Regions from separate parts of the Flavobacterium suzhouense genome, predicted to be linked through region 1. Evidence: riboswitches for the same ligand, from Rfam matches in the RefSeq annotation. Region 1 holds a riboswitch; the other holds the start of a gene.
The links. A riboswitch is a leader RNA that binds a small molecule or an ion and turns the genes downstream of it on or off. The one in region 1 is predicted to bind thiamine pyrophosphate.
Positions count from the first base shown of each region.

Region 2: another riboswitch for thiamine pyrophosphate. It lies ahead of thiS (sulfur carrier protein ThiS); the one in region 1 lies ahead of thiM (hydroxyethylthiazole kinase).

Region 1 covers NZ_JBHUMD010000027.1:31,228-38,905, reverse strand. The annotation lists gene ACFSR3_RS13445 (sialate O-acetylesterase) at 1-1,045, shown strand, start outside; gene tenA (thiaminase II) at 1,191-1,844, opposite strand; gene thiD (bifunctional hydroxymethylpyrimidine kinase/phosphomethylpyrimidine kinase) at 1,831-2,664, opposite strand; gene thiE (thiamine phosphate synthase) at 2,661-3,296, opposite strand; gene thiM (hydroxyethylthiazole kinase) at 3,289-4,092, opposite strand; TPP riboswitch at 4,160-4,252, opposite strand; gene ACFSR3_RS13420 (hypothetical protein) at 4,320-5,144, opposite strand; gene ACFSR3_RS13415 (TIGR00266 family protein) at 5,317-6,117, opposite strand; gene ACFSR3_RS13410 (response regulator) at 6,346-6,771, opposite strand; gene ACFSR3_RS13405 (hypothetical protein) at 7,025-7,489, shown strand; gene ACFSR3_RS13400 (hypothetical protein) at 7,517-7,678, shown strand, end outside.
Region 2 covers NZ_JBHUMD010000013.1:16,926-24,603, reverse strand. The annotation lists gene ACFSR3_RS08830 (TonB-dependent receptor) at 1-961, shown strand, start outside; gene ACFSR3_RS08825 (TSUP family transporter) at 981-2,426, shown strand; gene ACFSR3_RS08820 (YncE family protein) at 2,544-3,653, opposite strand; TPP riboswitch at 3,885-3,980, shown strand; gene thiS (sulfur carrier protein ThiS) at 4,041-4,247, shown strand; gene thiC (phosphomethylpyrimidine synthase ThiC) at 4,281-6,101, shown strand; gene ACFSR3_RS08805 (thiamine phosphate synthase) at 6,104-6,694, shown strand; gene ACFSR3_RS08800 (thiamine phosphate synthase) at 6,681-7,301, shown strand; gene ACFSR3_RS08795 (thiazole synthase) at 7,298-7,678, shown strand, end outside.

The DNA of each region.
Region 1 (7,678 bases):
ATCAAACATGGAGTGGACAGCAAGCTCCGGAATAGATAATGCAGAAGCAGAAATTGCAAAAGCTAATTATCCCAACATACGATTTTTTGCAGCTCCTAAGCTTTCTTCACCTTACCCTCAGATGAATGTCCCCGGGGAATGGAAAATATGCACACCAGAAACGATGAAGTACTTTAGTGCTATAGGTTATTTTTTTGCAGAACGCCTTCAAAAAGAACTTAAAAATATACCTATCGGTATAATAAATTCCAGTTGGGGCGGTTCTCCTGCCGAGATATGGATACCTGAAACTTACGTTAACAGCAATCCTGTAATGGCTTCAGCAGCGGCAAAACTATCAGCTATGCCCTGGAGCCCTATTGAATCCGGAAGAACTTACAATACTATGATTCATCCGTTTGTTGGCTACAAGATAGCGGGTGTATTGTGGTATCAGGGAGAATCTAACGTTGGATCTGATGTATACGATACTACGTTGGGAGGACTTATAAAATCTTGGCGCGAAGCATGGAAAGACGACTTCCCTTTTTACTATGTGCAGATAGCATCGTATAAATATGAAGGAGGAAATTATCAGGGAGTGACCATAAGAGATGCGCAACGTAAAGTACTTAACCAGGTTGCAAAAACAGGAATGGTAGTTATAAACGACATCAGTACTACGGAAGATATACATCCACGCAATAAAAAGCCGGTCGCAGAAAGGCTTGCCAATTTGGCCTTAAGTAATACATATAGCTTAAATAAGGGGTTGGTTAATGGACCTCTATTTAAAGACCTGAAAACAGACAAGACTAAAATTATCCTGAATTTTAACTATGCCGATGGATTACACTTTAAGGGAAAGACTTCAACACAATTTGAAATTGCAGGGGAAGATGGTGTTTTTTATGAAGCGCAACCCAAAATAGTAAACAATAGCATTGTATTGACTTCCAAAAAGGTTAAAAAACCTGTACATGCTCGCTATGCTTGGCTAAACAGCGCAGTTGCAGACGTGTTTAACAGCGGAGGATTGCCAATGTCTTCTTTCAAAACCGAATAACATAAGAAAAGGGCTTTTAAGGCCCTTTTCTATTAACTTAACTAACTCAAATTATTTAGCATGAAGCCATATTTCGTGCTTTTTGATTGATGCTAATTATATAATACATAATGTGTGCCAAAACTAATATTTCAATAAAAAATATTTACTTTTTCCAGCTCTCAAGCCTGTAGGCGCTATCCCAAAATAAATACTCTAAACGACTGGCGCTCAAAAAAGCTTCACTCATTAGCTGTTGCTGTTCTAAGGTAGCTTTCTCTGCTGCCAGATCACAAATAGCAATAGCCTTGTCTACGAGCTGGCCAAACTCTTCTCCGGCATAGGTCGCAATCCAGTTCTGATAAGGATTGTTGGTTATACTGGCTATTGAAAGGATATGATCACCAACCTTTTTGTATATCCAGAAACACGGCAATACTGCAGCCATACCTATAGCGTTATCAGCCATGTAAACAGTACTCTGTAAATAATGCACATAATGATGGCATGCCGGCGACATAGCTGCTCTCTCCTGCAAATTATAATCTTTAAAATAAGAATCGTGTAGTGCACGCTCCACTACGATAGCCCCTTCCGAAAAGCGAATAAAATCCAGCATTGTGTCAACATCCTGTGTCTTAGCTGCTATTACGGCCAAAGCCCTGGCGAAATACTCCAGGTAATGCGCATCCTGCTGAAGATAATACTTGAATTTTTCAACATCGAGTGTTCCGGCTGCCAGTTCGGTAATAAAAGGCATATTTATAATATCGTTGTATACAGGCAAAGTTTCTGCCCATATCTTTTCAGACCATTTCATTTTTTATCATTTTTTGAGGGTTATAGGAATGGTTTAAAGGCCCATTCCCTTTACCGATTACTACATCGGCAGCATTAAAAATTGCTCCATGAACATACTCCTGTGCTTTGGCTACAGCATCCCGAATAGTGTCACCAATTGCAAGGTAAGAAGCTATAGCTGATGAAAGGGTACATCCTGAACCATGCATGTTTTTTGTATCTATTTTATCCGAATGATACTCCTGAATCAACCCCGCAGCATTTACCAGCATTGAAGTCAGCTTTTCAGATTGCAGGTGCCCTCCCTTTAAGAGTAAGGCTTTGGGCCTCATCTGCATAATCATCGCCGCAGCTTCCTGCATATCATCAATTCCTGTCACCGGAATTCCTGTCAAAAAAGAAGCTTCATCCATATTAGGCGTAATGACCGCCGACAACGGAAATAATTTCTCTACAATTGCAGAAACAGTATCCTCTTCAATAAGGCGATGGCCGCTAGTAGCGATCATAACCGGATCAAAAACGACAGGAATATCAGGATAAGCCTCCAAAACTTCGGTAATAACATTTACAAGGCCCACACTATGTACCATGCCTATTTTTATAGCATCGGGCCTTATATCTTCAAGTACTGCTAAAAGCTGTTCCCTGACAAATTCAGGCGGCACACTATGTATTGCCCTTACACCACAGGTATTTTGGGCTACCAATGCCGTAACCACGCTCATACCATAGCAGCCCAGTGCCGCAAAAGTTTTAAGGTCGGCCTGTATGCCCGCTCCTCCTGAGGGATCAGTTCCCGCAATAGTCAGTACTGTTGGATATGTATATTTTTTCATAAGGCTCTTTCAATTTGATTTCTTAAAACCTCGGCAGCTTTTAAAGGATCTTTGGCACCACAAATAGCTGAAACCACCGCAATACAGTCAGCACCCGCTTTTATTACATCAAAAGCATTGCTTTCATTCATGTTTCCAATTGCTACAAGAGGTTTATCGGTAAGCTTCCTTATTTGAGTTATTCCTTCCAGTCCCCATTCGGTTACGGTATCCGTTTTAGTCGCGGTAGAAAACACAGGACTTACTCCCAAATAATCGGCAAATGCTATTTCAGCATTTGTAAGTTGTTCCAGATACTCAATCGAATATCCAAGCATAGAGCAATCTGCCCATTGTGTTTTTATCTGAGATGGCGGAATATCGCTATTACCTACGTGAATACCATAGGCACCTGATGCCTTAGCTACAGTAACATTATCGTTTATAATTAATGGAACATTATATCTGTCGAGCATATTTTTAAGCTGAATAGCAGTTTCTGTAAACTCCTGAACCGACAAGTTCTTTTCGCGCAACTGAACCATATCAACACCACCCATAACGGCCTGTTCGGTAACCGTAACAATATCACGCCCCCGGCAAGCCTCCCGGCTTACTACCAGATAAAGCCTGCTAAGGAACTTATTATCCATTATCTTCTTCAGCTTTAAGGTATGTAAAGAATTCCTCCTGATTGATCGTATATAATTTATCCAGAATATTTAACTGTAAACTGCCCGGTCCGGCACTTTCTTTTTGTGCCAACTCTCCCGCTATTCCTAACAATGCCATTGCAGCGGCAGTTCCAGTTAATTTATCATTGCTAACCGCAGCAAATGCACCTGTTAGGGCCGAGGCTGTACAGCCCAAACCTGTAACCAGCTGCATGAGCGGATGACCATTACTGATTAGTATTTTTTTATTTCCGGAAACGATTACATCCGTTGCTCCCGAAACACAAACTACACTGCCATAAGTATTGGATAGCCATTGCGCAGCGCCTGTAGCTTCGGTACTTTGATGCACACTGTCTACACCTTTTGATTTTGCTTCGCCCACTTTGGCCAAAGCCATTATTTCTGAAGCATTTCCACGAATAATAGTAGGCTTATAAGTTAACAAGCTTGCTACGGTTTCATTTCGATAAGCCGTTGCCCCTGCTCCAACAGGATCTAAAACCCAGGGCTTACCCAGCCCATGAGCTTTTTTAGCTGCTTTAAGCATGCTTTCAACCCAATATTCATCAAGGGTTCCGATATTTATAACCGATGCTCCGCAAATAGTTACCATATCTTCTACTTCAGGATGAGCATGAGCCATAATGGGCGATGCACCGGCAGCAAGCAGGGCATTAGCTGTGTTGTTCATTACCACATAATTGGTAAGATTGTGTACTAAAGGAGAATTTTTACGAACAGAAAGGATAGAATTCCAAAGAGACTCTTTCATATTTTTTAAAAAACTGATTAATAAAATATGGCTATAGGTCTCCTATACAGAAGTGAAGGAATAAGAATATTATTCCTGCGCTTTTCCCTACGTCGGTGTTAACCGTATCAGGTTCAAAGGGACTCTCTCAATTCTTTTCAGAATACCCCTAAAGCCAAAGTTCAAATATACTGATTGTATTTATAAAACAAAAAAGACATGTGTTAATACCTGTCTTTCATCACTTATTATTTTGGAAAGGATATTTCAAAATTCATTTCGAACTCCTCGCCTTCATTTATATGCCTTACTCCCGGATGCGAATCCCTTATTCCTTTTACCGAAAGGGTAACCTTGTTGTTAATGATTGGCCTCCATCCTTCTTTAGTTACAGTCTGACTTTTATTGTCTACACGTTCATAAAGTGTATATTTCAGGTAATTATTCTTACCTTCTTTTACGACATCAAAAGCGATAGAAAAAATATCCGACAGCCTTACCATTTTAGACCTGTAAGCATCCATAGTACCTTCTTTTACAACCGGCTCTATGGTTTTATTATGCCTGAACTGCCCTACTGTAAAACTTTTTACTTCTACTTTAAATTTGCTGTAGCCGGGTATTTCTGTTTTTCCTACGCCCTCAGCCATGTAGTTTGGCTCAGACTCAACTTCTTTCTTAGCCTTAGCAATACCATCTTTAGAAAGTGGTAAAGAAATTGTTGCCTGTAACAGATGTTCTGTAGCATTATAGAAATGGGAATCAGGACAACGTGAAAAATTATCTTTTACAAAAGTTTCGAACCCCTTCCACACTTTTACTTCTTTCTGTTCTTTTTTCCCATAGTTTGTATAATAACCTATTTTCTTTATCGCTCCGGCTTCTGTCAGATCGAGAGTCGCAGTAATCTGGTTAGTCTTTGGGGTGTAGATTTTTATAGAGTCAAGGTTTGCAAGCACAAAATCGTATGTACTAACCTGTAACTGCCTCACATCACAATTTTTTCCCTGAGCTGATCCATTAACTGAAAAGAACATAAATAATGATGCCGAAAGCAATAATTGTATTTTCATTGTTGTAGTTGTCTTTTTTATGAATGTAATAACGGGGCTGTAACCGCAATTGTTATGCCGCTTATGTAAAACAGTGCAACAAGCGTTTTCCCTACCAGCCCAGCCTATATTGCCAAATATACAAAAACAAAAAAAGGGCCAAAGCCCTTTTATAAATATTCCTTTCTAAATATTAGAATCTGTTATCACCATCAAGAAGATTACCTAGACCGCCCAATATACTTCCCTCACCTCTTTGCTGTCCGCCTCCCTGAGGTGCCGATGCATAAATCCTTCCGGCCAGCCTGCTGAATGGGAGTGATTGTATGTAAACCACACCAGGTCCCTGAAGTGTTGCATAAAATAAGCCTTCTCCACCAAAAATGGTATTTTTAATACCTCCAATAAATTCAATATCATAATCTACCGTTTGCGAAAAGCCTACTATACATCCTGTATCAACCTTAAGTACTTCGCCCGCCTGCAATTCTTTTCTGGCAAGCGTACCTCCTGCATGTACAAAAGCCAGACCATCGCCTTCCAGTTTCTGCATAATAAAACCTTCGCCACCAAAAAGGCCACGCCCAAGCTTACGTGAAAACTCTATCCCTACCGATACACCTTTTGCAGCACAAAGAAATGCATCTTTCTGGCAGATAAACTTACCGCCAAACTGCGTTAAATCCAGCGGAACGATTTTACCAGGATAAGGCGAAGCAAAACTTACTTTTCTTTTGGCATGATACTGGTTAAGAAAAACTGTCATAAACAGGCTCTCTCCTGTAAGCATTCGTTTTCCTGCAGAAAACAATTTGCCCATTATACTTTCATTCTGATTAGAGCCATCTCCAAAAATAGTTTCCATCTGAACACCACTTTCCATCATCATAAAGCTTCCTGCTTCGGCAACTACAGCCTCCTGAGGATCGAGCTCTATTTCTACATATTGCATTTCTTCACCATAAATATGGTAGTCAATTTCGTGTGCAAGCATTTTATTTACGTTTTAGATTGATTCATTTACAAAGCTATTAGACGAAAAGAACAATTATTCGTTACAAAACAAAAATAAAATCGCTATTGCTGTAACGAAAAACCATTTTTAACTACTAATGATTCAAATCATCAGATCAATCATCAATCACCGAAATTTATTTGAGTTAGTTAGAAAATAGAAAAGCCTTTCCAAACAGAAAGGCTTTTTGTTTTGAAATACTATTCACTATGGTGTTTTATTGAGTTTCCAGTATGATAATATATCAGCAATTAACTTTTTATATCCCGAAAAAGTAACCGGCTTTGCAAAATATCCCTGAACCGATCTCTGATAAGCCTTAGAAATGTAATCTGAGGTATCTGAAGTAGTCAGAAAAAGATAAGGCGAACAACGTTCGCTTAGTTCAGGATCTTTAGTAATAAGGTCACGAAGGGTAAAGCCATCAACCTTTGGCATATTGATATCTGACAGAAGTAAGAAAGGCTCGGTTCCTGTAGACTTAAGATAATTAATTACAACAGAGCTGTCTTCTATAACTACCAGTCGGTTATCATAATTATTTTCGGTCATTACCTGATCAAATGCTTCAATCAGGATTTCCCTGTCGTCAGCATCATCTTCAATGAGTATTATGTCTCCATTTGTTTTCATACTCAAATATATCTAAAAAATAAATATTACATTCATCTCGTCTTAAGTTGTAAGGAATTAGGTAAAATTTTAATACATTTTCAACCAATTTACGACAATAATAACCGTGCGGTTTTACAATTTCATTACATTCGCAGATAAATCGACAAAATGCATCCATAGAAACGCAATAGGCTAAAACCTATATTTTTGCTTATCAATTTACCGGATTAATGAAATTTGAGATACTTTTATACTTCAATAACTAAAGCTCATGAAAAAACTTATTTTTTTATTTTCAATATGTCTTATATCACTTAGCGGATTTGCACAAAAAATTACCTCAAAAGAGCTTGAGGGCAACTGGAAACTTGCAGGGTATAATCAAAATGGCATTACTGTTGATGTAGCTACAGGAGCAATAACTGTATCGCCTGAACTGAAAAACCAGATATCTCCTGAAATGATGTCTCAGATTGATCAAAGTTTTAAACAGCTGCTTGAACCGCTAAGAGCTTCAAATGTTACATTTACAAACAACAATGTGGTTCAGCACATGGCAGGCAAAACAAAAAACGGAACATTTGTTATTAAAGATAAAGATGGGCAGCAGGTAATGACTACGTCATGGAGTGATCAGACCACTTCAGAAACGTCAGTATGGATTAAAGACAAACAGCTATATATATTTAAGTATGAACAAGGCCAAAGTGCCGAATTCGTTTTTAATAAAGTTTAATTTCACAGAAAAAAAGGATTTCTAATTATGAAAAATTTTCTTTTCGCTCTTGTTGCGTTTCTTTTAACAGCACCAATGTGGGCGCAAAAATACACTACCAAAGACATTAAGGGCAACTGGAAACTGGTTACATACAATGTTCATGGTGCCAGCCTGGACGTTATGTCTGGAAAAGCTACACTAACCGAA
Region 2 (7,678 bases), on a different contig from region 1:
GAAAAAGGTAAACTACAATCGGGAAACCTATGGAGGATTGGAAACAACTGACCCTGAACTGTTGGCATTAAAGAAACTGGTGTATTCGGATCAAAAATTCAGCACTGAAGTTTCGGATGATAATTTTAGCGGACAGCTTACCATACAGTATAGGTTTTCTGAGAAGGCTAATGCTTATGCTACTTATGCGCAGAGCTTCAAGCCGGTAGGAGTAAATCTGGGGGGACTCCCGACAGCTGATGGTCAACCTATGTTAAACCTTGCTACTGTCAAACCTGAAAATGTACAGCATTTTGAGGCAGGCTTTAAATCAACGCCGTTTAACAATACTAGGCTTAATCTGACAATTTATAAAACCATAATTGAAGATTATCAGACTCTGGTTCAGACTGCTGAGTTGGGTGTTAACAGGGGATATCTTTCCAATGCCGACCAGGTTAGTGTTAAAGGAGTTGAGTTAGAGGCTAATAGTCAGTTTGCTAAACATTTTTCAGCTAATCTTAGTATTTCTTTTACTGAAGGTAAATACGACTCTTTTAAAAATGCACCCGTACCGCTCGAAGAGACCGGAGGGACTCAAGCCTTTAAAGATATTTCCGGGGGACGTCTTCCGGGTATTTCAAAATGGAGCGGTGCCATTGGTGCTGAATATACTACCGATGCTAAATTTTTTAGCGAGCAAGGTCTTTTCTTTGCGGCTATAGATACCTATTTCAGAAGTGATTTTTCATCGAGTCCGTCACCATCAAAATACCTTAACATAGGTGGATATGCCCTGCTGAATGGTCGTATTGGCTTTAGGGTAAGTAAAGGCCTGTCAGCTTATATATGGGGGAGGAATATCCTTAATCGCAATTATTATGAGCAGTTATTGCCTGCAGCAGGAAATGCCGGGCAATATGCGGCAGTACTAGGTGATCCGGCCACTTATGGTATAACGCTTAAATATGCCCTAAACTAAAACTTTTTAATAAAAAAATATGGCTAATACGTTATTTCCCATTTATCTTAAAACAGAAAACCGCCGCTTCCTTATAGTAGGAGGCGGTAAGGTAGGTCTTGAAAAGACTAATACGCTGCTTAAGCAGAATCCGGAGGTTTCCATTACCATTGTGGCTCCCGAAATCACATCTGAACTTCACAAACTAATTCTGTGGAACCCAAATGTGAAGAGTAAACAAAGAGAATTTAAGCAAACTGACCTTGATGATGCCGATATTGTTATTATCGCTACCAATGATACAGAGCTTAACAAGCATATAAAAGCTTTGGCTAATGCTAAAAGATTATTGGTAAATGCAGCAGATCAGCCCGAACTGTGTGACTTTTATCTTGGTTCTATAGTAAATAAAGGCAGTCTTAAAATTGCAATATCAACCAATGGACGTTCCCCTGTACTTGCCAGAAGACTAAGAGAATATTTTGAGTATGTAATTCCTAACAGTATTGAAAATTCCATTGATCAGCTTGAGATAATCCGAAGAGAACATACAGGTGACCTCGCCGCTAAACTAAACGATCTTAATAAAGCAACATCATATCTTTCGCATGAAAAGAGTATAGCGAAGCGAAATAAAAGACTGGTAGGGCAGATATCATTACTATTCATTGTTTTCGTAATCGGATATGGCCTTTCAACTATCATTTCTGGTAATGAACTAAAAACATATGTCGGCAATATACCCTCAGGGTTTTATGATATGCTGATTGTTGGCTTCTTCGCTCAACTGGTAGACGGTGCCCTGGGTATGGGGTATGGTATTATGTGTGCTACTACTATGATGCTTTTTGGGGTAAAACTGCCGGCTATTAGTGGAAGTATACATACTGCTGAGGTCTTTTCAAGTGCAGTGAGCGGCTATACTCACTATCGTTTTGGTAATGTTAATAAGAAATTGCTTCTTTGGCTTGCTGTTCCTGGGGTACTAGGTGCTGTAGCCGGAGCCATAGCATTGATTTATTTGGGAAATAAATACGAGGCTTTTGCATACGCTGCCCTTTCTATCTACACAATGATTATAGGTATACGTCTTATTTTATTGGCATTGAAGACCGCAAGGCGTAAAAGCCCAGTGAAACGTGTAGGTGTTTTAGGTTTTGTTGGAGGGTTTATGGATTCATTTGGAGGAGGAGGATGGGGACCTATAGTTACTTCAACACTATTGGCTAAAGGCAGAAAAATGAACTTTGTGGTAGGAACAGTCAGCCTCGCTGAATTTTTTGTTACATTATCTGCCGCAATAGCTTTTTTTGCTTCTCTCGGGTTAACACATTGGCATGTAATTGTTGGACTTATTGCAGGAGGTTCGGCCGCAGCTCCTCTTGCGGCGAGGCTTTCAGGAAAATTGCCAAGACGTACTGCACTGATACTGGTTGCAATTCTTGTAATTATATTTAGTGTTAGGGTTTTATTAAAAATTTTTTAATAATATAAAAAGTATCTTGAATATGAAAAAAAGCTCAAAATCAATAATTTTGAGCTTTTTTAATTTGTTGTCATAAATGGATAAATTCCAAAATGTTTATATTAAAAGTCTAAATTATTATTCACCATATAGACTGATAATACTTACTGTATTCCCGGTATAATTAGAAACAATAGCATACTTACCATCTGGGCTCATCTTGATACATCCTGGCGACAATCCAACATTAATAGTAATTGGGACTAACAAATTAGTAGATAGATCTATGATATTCACAGTTCCCTGTCCGGCTGTCAACCCCGTGTAATCAGGTGCACCTGAACTGTATAATGTATTGTAGTTTGAAACAAAACCATAAAGTCCATCTGGAGTAATATCAAATCCGGATGGTTGTATTCCTACTTCAATCAGCGCCGATTGAGTATTTTGTTCAAGATCTACTACACAAACCGTTGTGCCATAAGGTGCAAAGTTATTACTCCCAAAGTTGGTAAGGTATGCAAACTTACCGGAAGCATCAATTTTTAAAGCGAACATACCAAATAGAAATGGGGTTCCTCCAAGAAAAGGAGTACCGCCTATAGTATCAACCACAACGTTAGTAGCCGTAGAAATCTTTGATAGCGTTCCTTGCCATGGCTCACCATTTGTGTAGTTTGCAGTATAAACAAAATCACCTTTTGGACTAATAGCAATTGCAGATGGTGCTGCAGCCTGTGTATATTCACTTAAAGTAATTTCCTGAATAATTTTTTCGCTAATCAAATCTACTACACTTACAGTATTGCCGGATCCGGATGGAATTGCTGTACTCGCACCATAATTATTAACATAGGCTTTAGTGCCGTCGGGGGTAATTACCATACCTGATGGCCCATTAAATCCGTCTATTATTCCGGTAACTTTATTTGTTGCAGTGTCAATTATGCTCACTGTAGATGCATTGGAGTTAGTAACGTAAGCTTTAGTTTCGTCTTTAGATAGCGTTATGGTGTACGGCTGATTAAATGTTCCGCTAGATATTGTTAAGACTGGCATCATGGTTGTTAAGTCTATAAGCGTCACGGTATCACTTCCTGCAATTCCGTAATTATTGCCATTGGCTACATATAATTTAGCAGAATCGGATGTTATTGCCATTGCTGTAGGATTCACACCAACGTTAACAGTGGCAATTAATTTGCTGTTTACAATATTTTTCAATTGATTTTTATCAGTTTTTGACATAGTATTTTTGGTTTAATTAATTTTATCGGTTTGTTTTTTTGGCTGTCCTTGTTTTTTTAATTTTTGTTGGCCTCTAATTATTATAGATCCAGGTTTAAGGAGTGCTAAAACTAAGCACTAAAAAGGACTCGGAATCACGTAGATTTACCCGATTTTAAATTATTGATTTAAGAATTTGGTTTGTTAAAAAAATAATTTTTATGGTATTTATAGAATATACCATTACATTTGCTGCAACTTTAGGGGTGTCTACTACCGTAGGCTGAGATTTTACCCTCTGAACCTGATGCAGCTCATACTGCCGTAGGGAAAAGTAAGATGACTTTGACGTTCCTCCGTGTACAGTCGTAGCCATTCCTAAAGTATATCAATATATACCAACAAGGAATGGAGCTTACAATCAATAATCAGACAAGACATTTTACTGAAAGTACAGTCACTATACAGACTATGCTTGATATAGAAATACCTTTGAAGCAAAAAGGTATTGCTGTAGCCGTTAACAATACTGTTATTCCTAAAACGCAGTGGAATAGCTTTACCCTCTCTTCAACAGACCAGATATTAATTATTTCTGCCACTCAGGGCGGATAGAATTTTATTGCTATAAATCAAACAGACTTTCTAATGGAAAATACAGAACATCAGATTTCCCGCACTCCTTTTCCTAATTCTAAAAAAATATATGTTGAAGGAAATATGCATCCTATAAAGGTAGCAATGCGTGAAATTTCACTACACGATACCAGGCTTTCTAATGGCGGCCTGGAGAAAAATCCACCCGTTACGGTTTATGATACTTCCGGGCCTTATACTGACATTGATGCCGAAATAGACATTCGTAAAGGATTGCCACGCATTCGGGAACAATGGATAATGGAGCGCAATGACGTGGATGAATTACAACAGATTACATCTGACTATGGTAAGCAAAGGCTTAATGATTCTAAACTGGATCATTTACGGTTTTCATACTTACACAAGCCGAAACGCGCTAAAGCAGGCGCAAATGTAACACAGTTGCATTATGCAAAACAGGGAATCATTACTCCGGAGATGGAGTACATAGCAATACGTGAAAATCAGCGTTTAGAAGCTTTTGAACAGCAAAACCCTTCACTTGCCTCTCAGCATATTGGAAATAGTTTCGGGGCAAATACGCCCAAGACAAAAATTACACCTGAGTTTGTTCGTAATGAAGTTGCCTGTGGACGGGCCATTATACCTAATAATATTAATCATCCTGAAAGTGAACCCATGATTGTTGGGCGAAACTTTCTTGTGAAAATAAACGCTAATATCGGCATTAGTGCGGTTACCTCAAGTATTGAAGAAGAGGTTGAAAAAGCTGTTTGGGCCTGTCGCTGGGGAGCGGACACGATAATGGATTTGTCTACAGGGAAAAACATCCATGAGACAAGAGAGTGGATAATTCGCAACTCCCCGGTTCCTATTGGTACAGTTCCTATATATCAGGCACTTGAAAAAGTGAAGGGTATTGCAGAGGATCTCACTTGGGAAGTTTTCCGTGATACGCTTATAGAGCAGGCAGAACAGGGAGTATCTTATTTTACGATTCATGCCGGTGTACTGTTGCGCTATATCCATCTCACCGCTAACAGGGTTACCGGTATTGTTTCCAGAGGGGGATCAATTATGGCTAAGTGGTGCCTGTTTCATCATAAAGAAAATTTTCTATATACCCATTTCGAAGAAATATGTGAAATTATGAAAGCCTATGACGTTGCTTTTTCGCTTGGCGATGGCCTTCGTCCGGGTTCTATTGCCGATGCCAATGATGCAGCGCAATTCGCAGAACTCGAAACGTTAGGCGAACTCACTAAAATTGCATGGAAGCATGACGTTCAGGTATTTATAGAAGGACCGGGCCATGTTCCCATGCATATGATAAAGGAAAACATGGATAAGCAGTTAGCACATTGCGGAGAGGCACCCTTTTACACTTTGGGGCCACTTACCACAGATATAGCTCCGGGGTATGATCATATAACCTCTGCCATTGGTGCTGCTATGATAGGTTGGTATGGAACAGCTATGCTCTGTTATGTTACGCCTAAGGAACACCTGGGATTACCCAACAAAAAAGATGTGAAGGATGGTGTGATAACATATAAAATAGCCGCTCATGCTGCTGATCTGGCTAAAGGTCACCCAGGGGCACAGTACCGTGACAATGCCCTTAGTAAAGCACGCTTCGAATTTCGTTGGGAAGATCAGTTTAATCTGGCGCTTGATCCGGATACAGCAAGGGAATTTCATGATGAAACCCTGCCGGCAGATGGCGCAAAAGTGGCACATTTTTGCTCTATGTGCGGTCCGAAATTTTGTTCAATGAAAATATCACAGGAAATAAGGGAGGTAGCTGAAAAAGGGATGAGAGAAAAATCAGAAGAGTTCGTTGGGGCCGGAAAAGAAATTTATTTGTAGTGATGATTGTTATTACAAATCCGGGAATTTTGACTGATGAAGCGCATATCATTAACAGGCTTTTTGAAGAAGGACTGCAGTTGCTTCATATACGAAAACCTGGTATAGACATCTACAATCTCAAATCTCTTTTGCGTTTGATACATGAGGAATATTATGATAGGCTGGTACTGCATCAGCATTATAATCTGGCAGGACAGTACGGCATCAACAGAATTCACTTTACGGAAAGTAACAGGCCTGATTTTGATAAGACACTCAAGATGCTTGGCAACGACCAAGAGTGGATATTTTCAACTTCAACACACAGTATTGAAGATTTTAACAGATTATCCCATCGTTACGAATATGCCTTTTTAAGTCCGGTGTATAACAGCATTTCTAAACCGGGATATGCGCCCGATACAGATATTATCGAATCAACAAAAAGACGTAGTAATTTTAATACAAAACTGATAGCGTTGGGAGGAATAAGTTATAAAAATAACAAACAAATACTTGAGGCAGGTTTTGATGGTGTAGCCGTTTTAGGAAATATATGGAACTCAGGCGACCCCATATGCGAATTTAAAACGTTTAATGATGAGAAGTAAAATACAATATATATCTCAGGGAGAGACTGCTGACGCTCAGATACAAAATATAAGATCAGTACTTGACGCCGGGTGTAATTGGGTGCAATTACGCTTTAAAAGTGTATCGGAATTGGAGGTGCTGACAGTAGCAGAACAGATTAAAAAAATAATGCTGGGATATGATTGCACATTTATAATCAATGATTATCCTCATATAGCAAAAGCTGTTGATGCGGATGGCATCCATTTAGGACTTGACGATATGGATATAGAACAAGCGAGATCTATTATAGGGCCTGGGAAAATCATAGGAGGTACAGCAAACACACTCAATGACGTGATTAAACGCCATACAGAACAATGCGATTATATAGGCCTTGGACCATTTCGTTTTACAGCAACTAAAGATAAATTGAGTCCTATTTTAGGATTAAAAGGCATACAAAGTATTATGGCGGGAATGAATGAATATCAAATTCATACACCGGTTTATGCCATAGGAGGTATAACACAAGATGATATCAAACATATTATTGATACGGGTATCTATGGGGTAGCATTATCGGGCTATATCACTTCGCACACTCAAAAAAAAGAACTATTCAGTCAATTAAATATAGTATGAAACCATTAGTAATAGGAGATAAGAAATTTGAATCACGACTGTTTTTAGGTACAGGAAAATTTGGATCTGCCACCCAGATGGAAGAGGCTGTCCTGGCTTCAGGTAGTGAACTGGTCACTGTTGCACTCAAACGGATCGATTTTGCAAAGGATACAGATAGCCTCTTATCACATCTGAACCATAGTCATATTAATCTTTTGCCCAATACATCAGGGGCAAGAAATGCGAAAGAAGCCATATTTGCAGCACAATTGGCACGCGAAGCGATGGAAACCAACTGGCTTAAGCTGGAAATACACCCTGATCCTAAATACCTGCTTCCGGACCCTATAGAAACCCTAAAAGCCACTGAAGAATTGGCAAAGCTGGGCTTTATC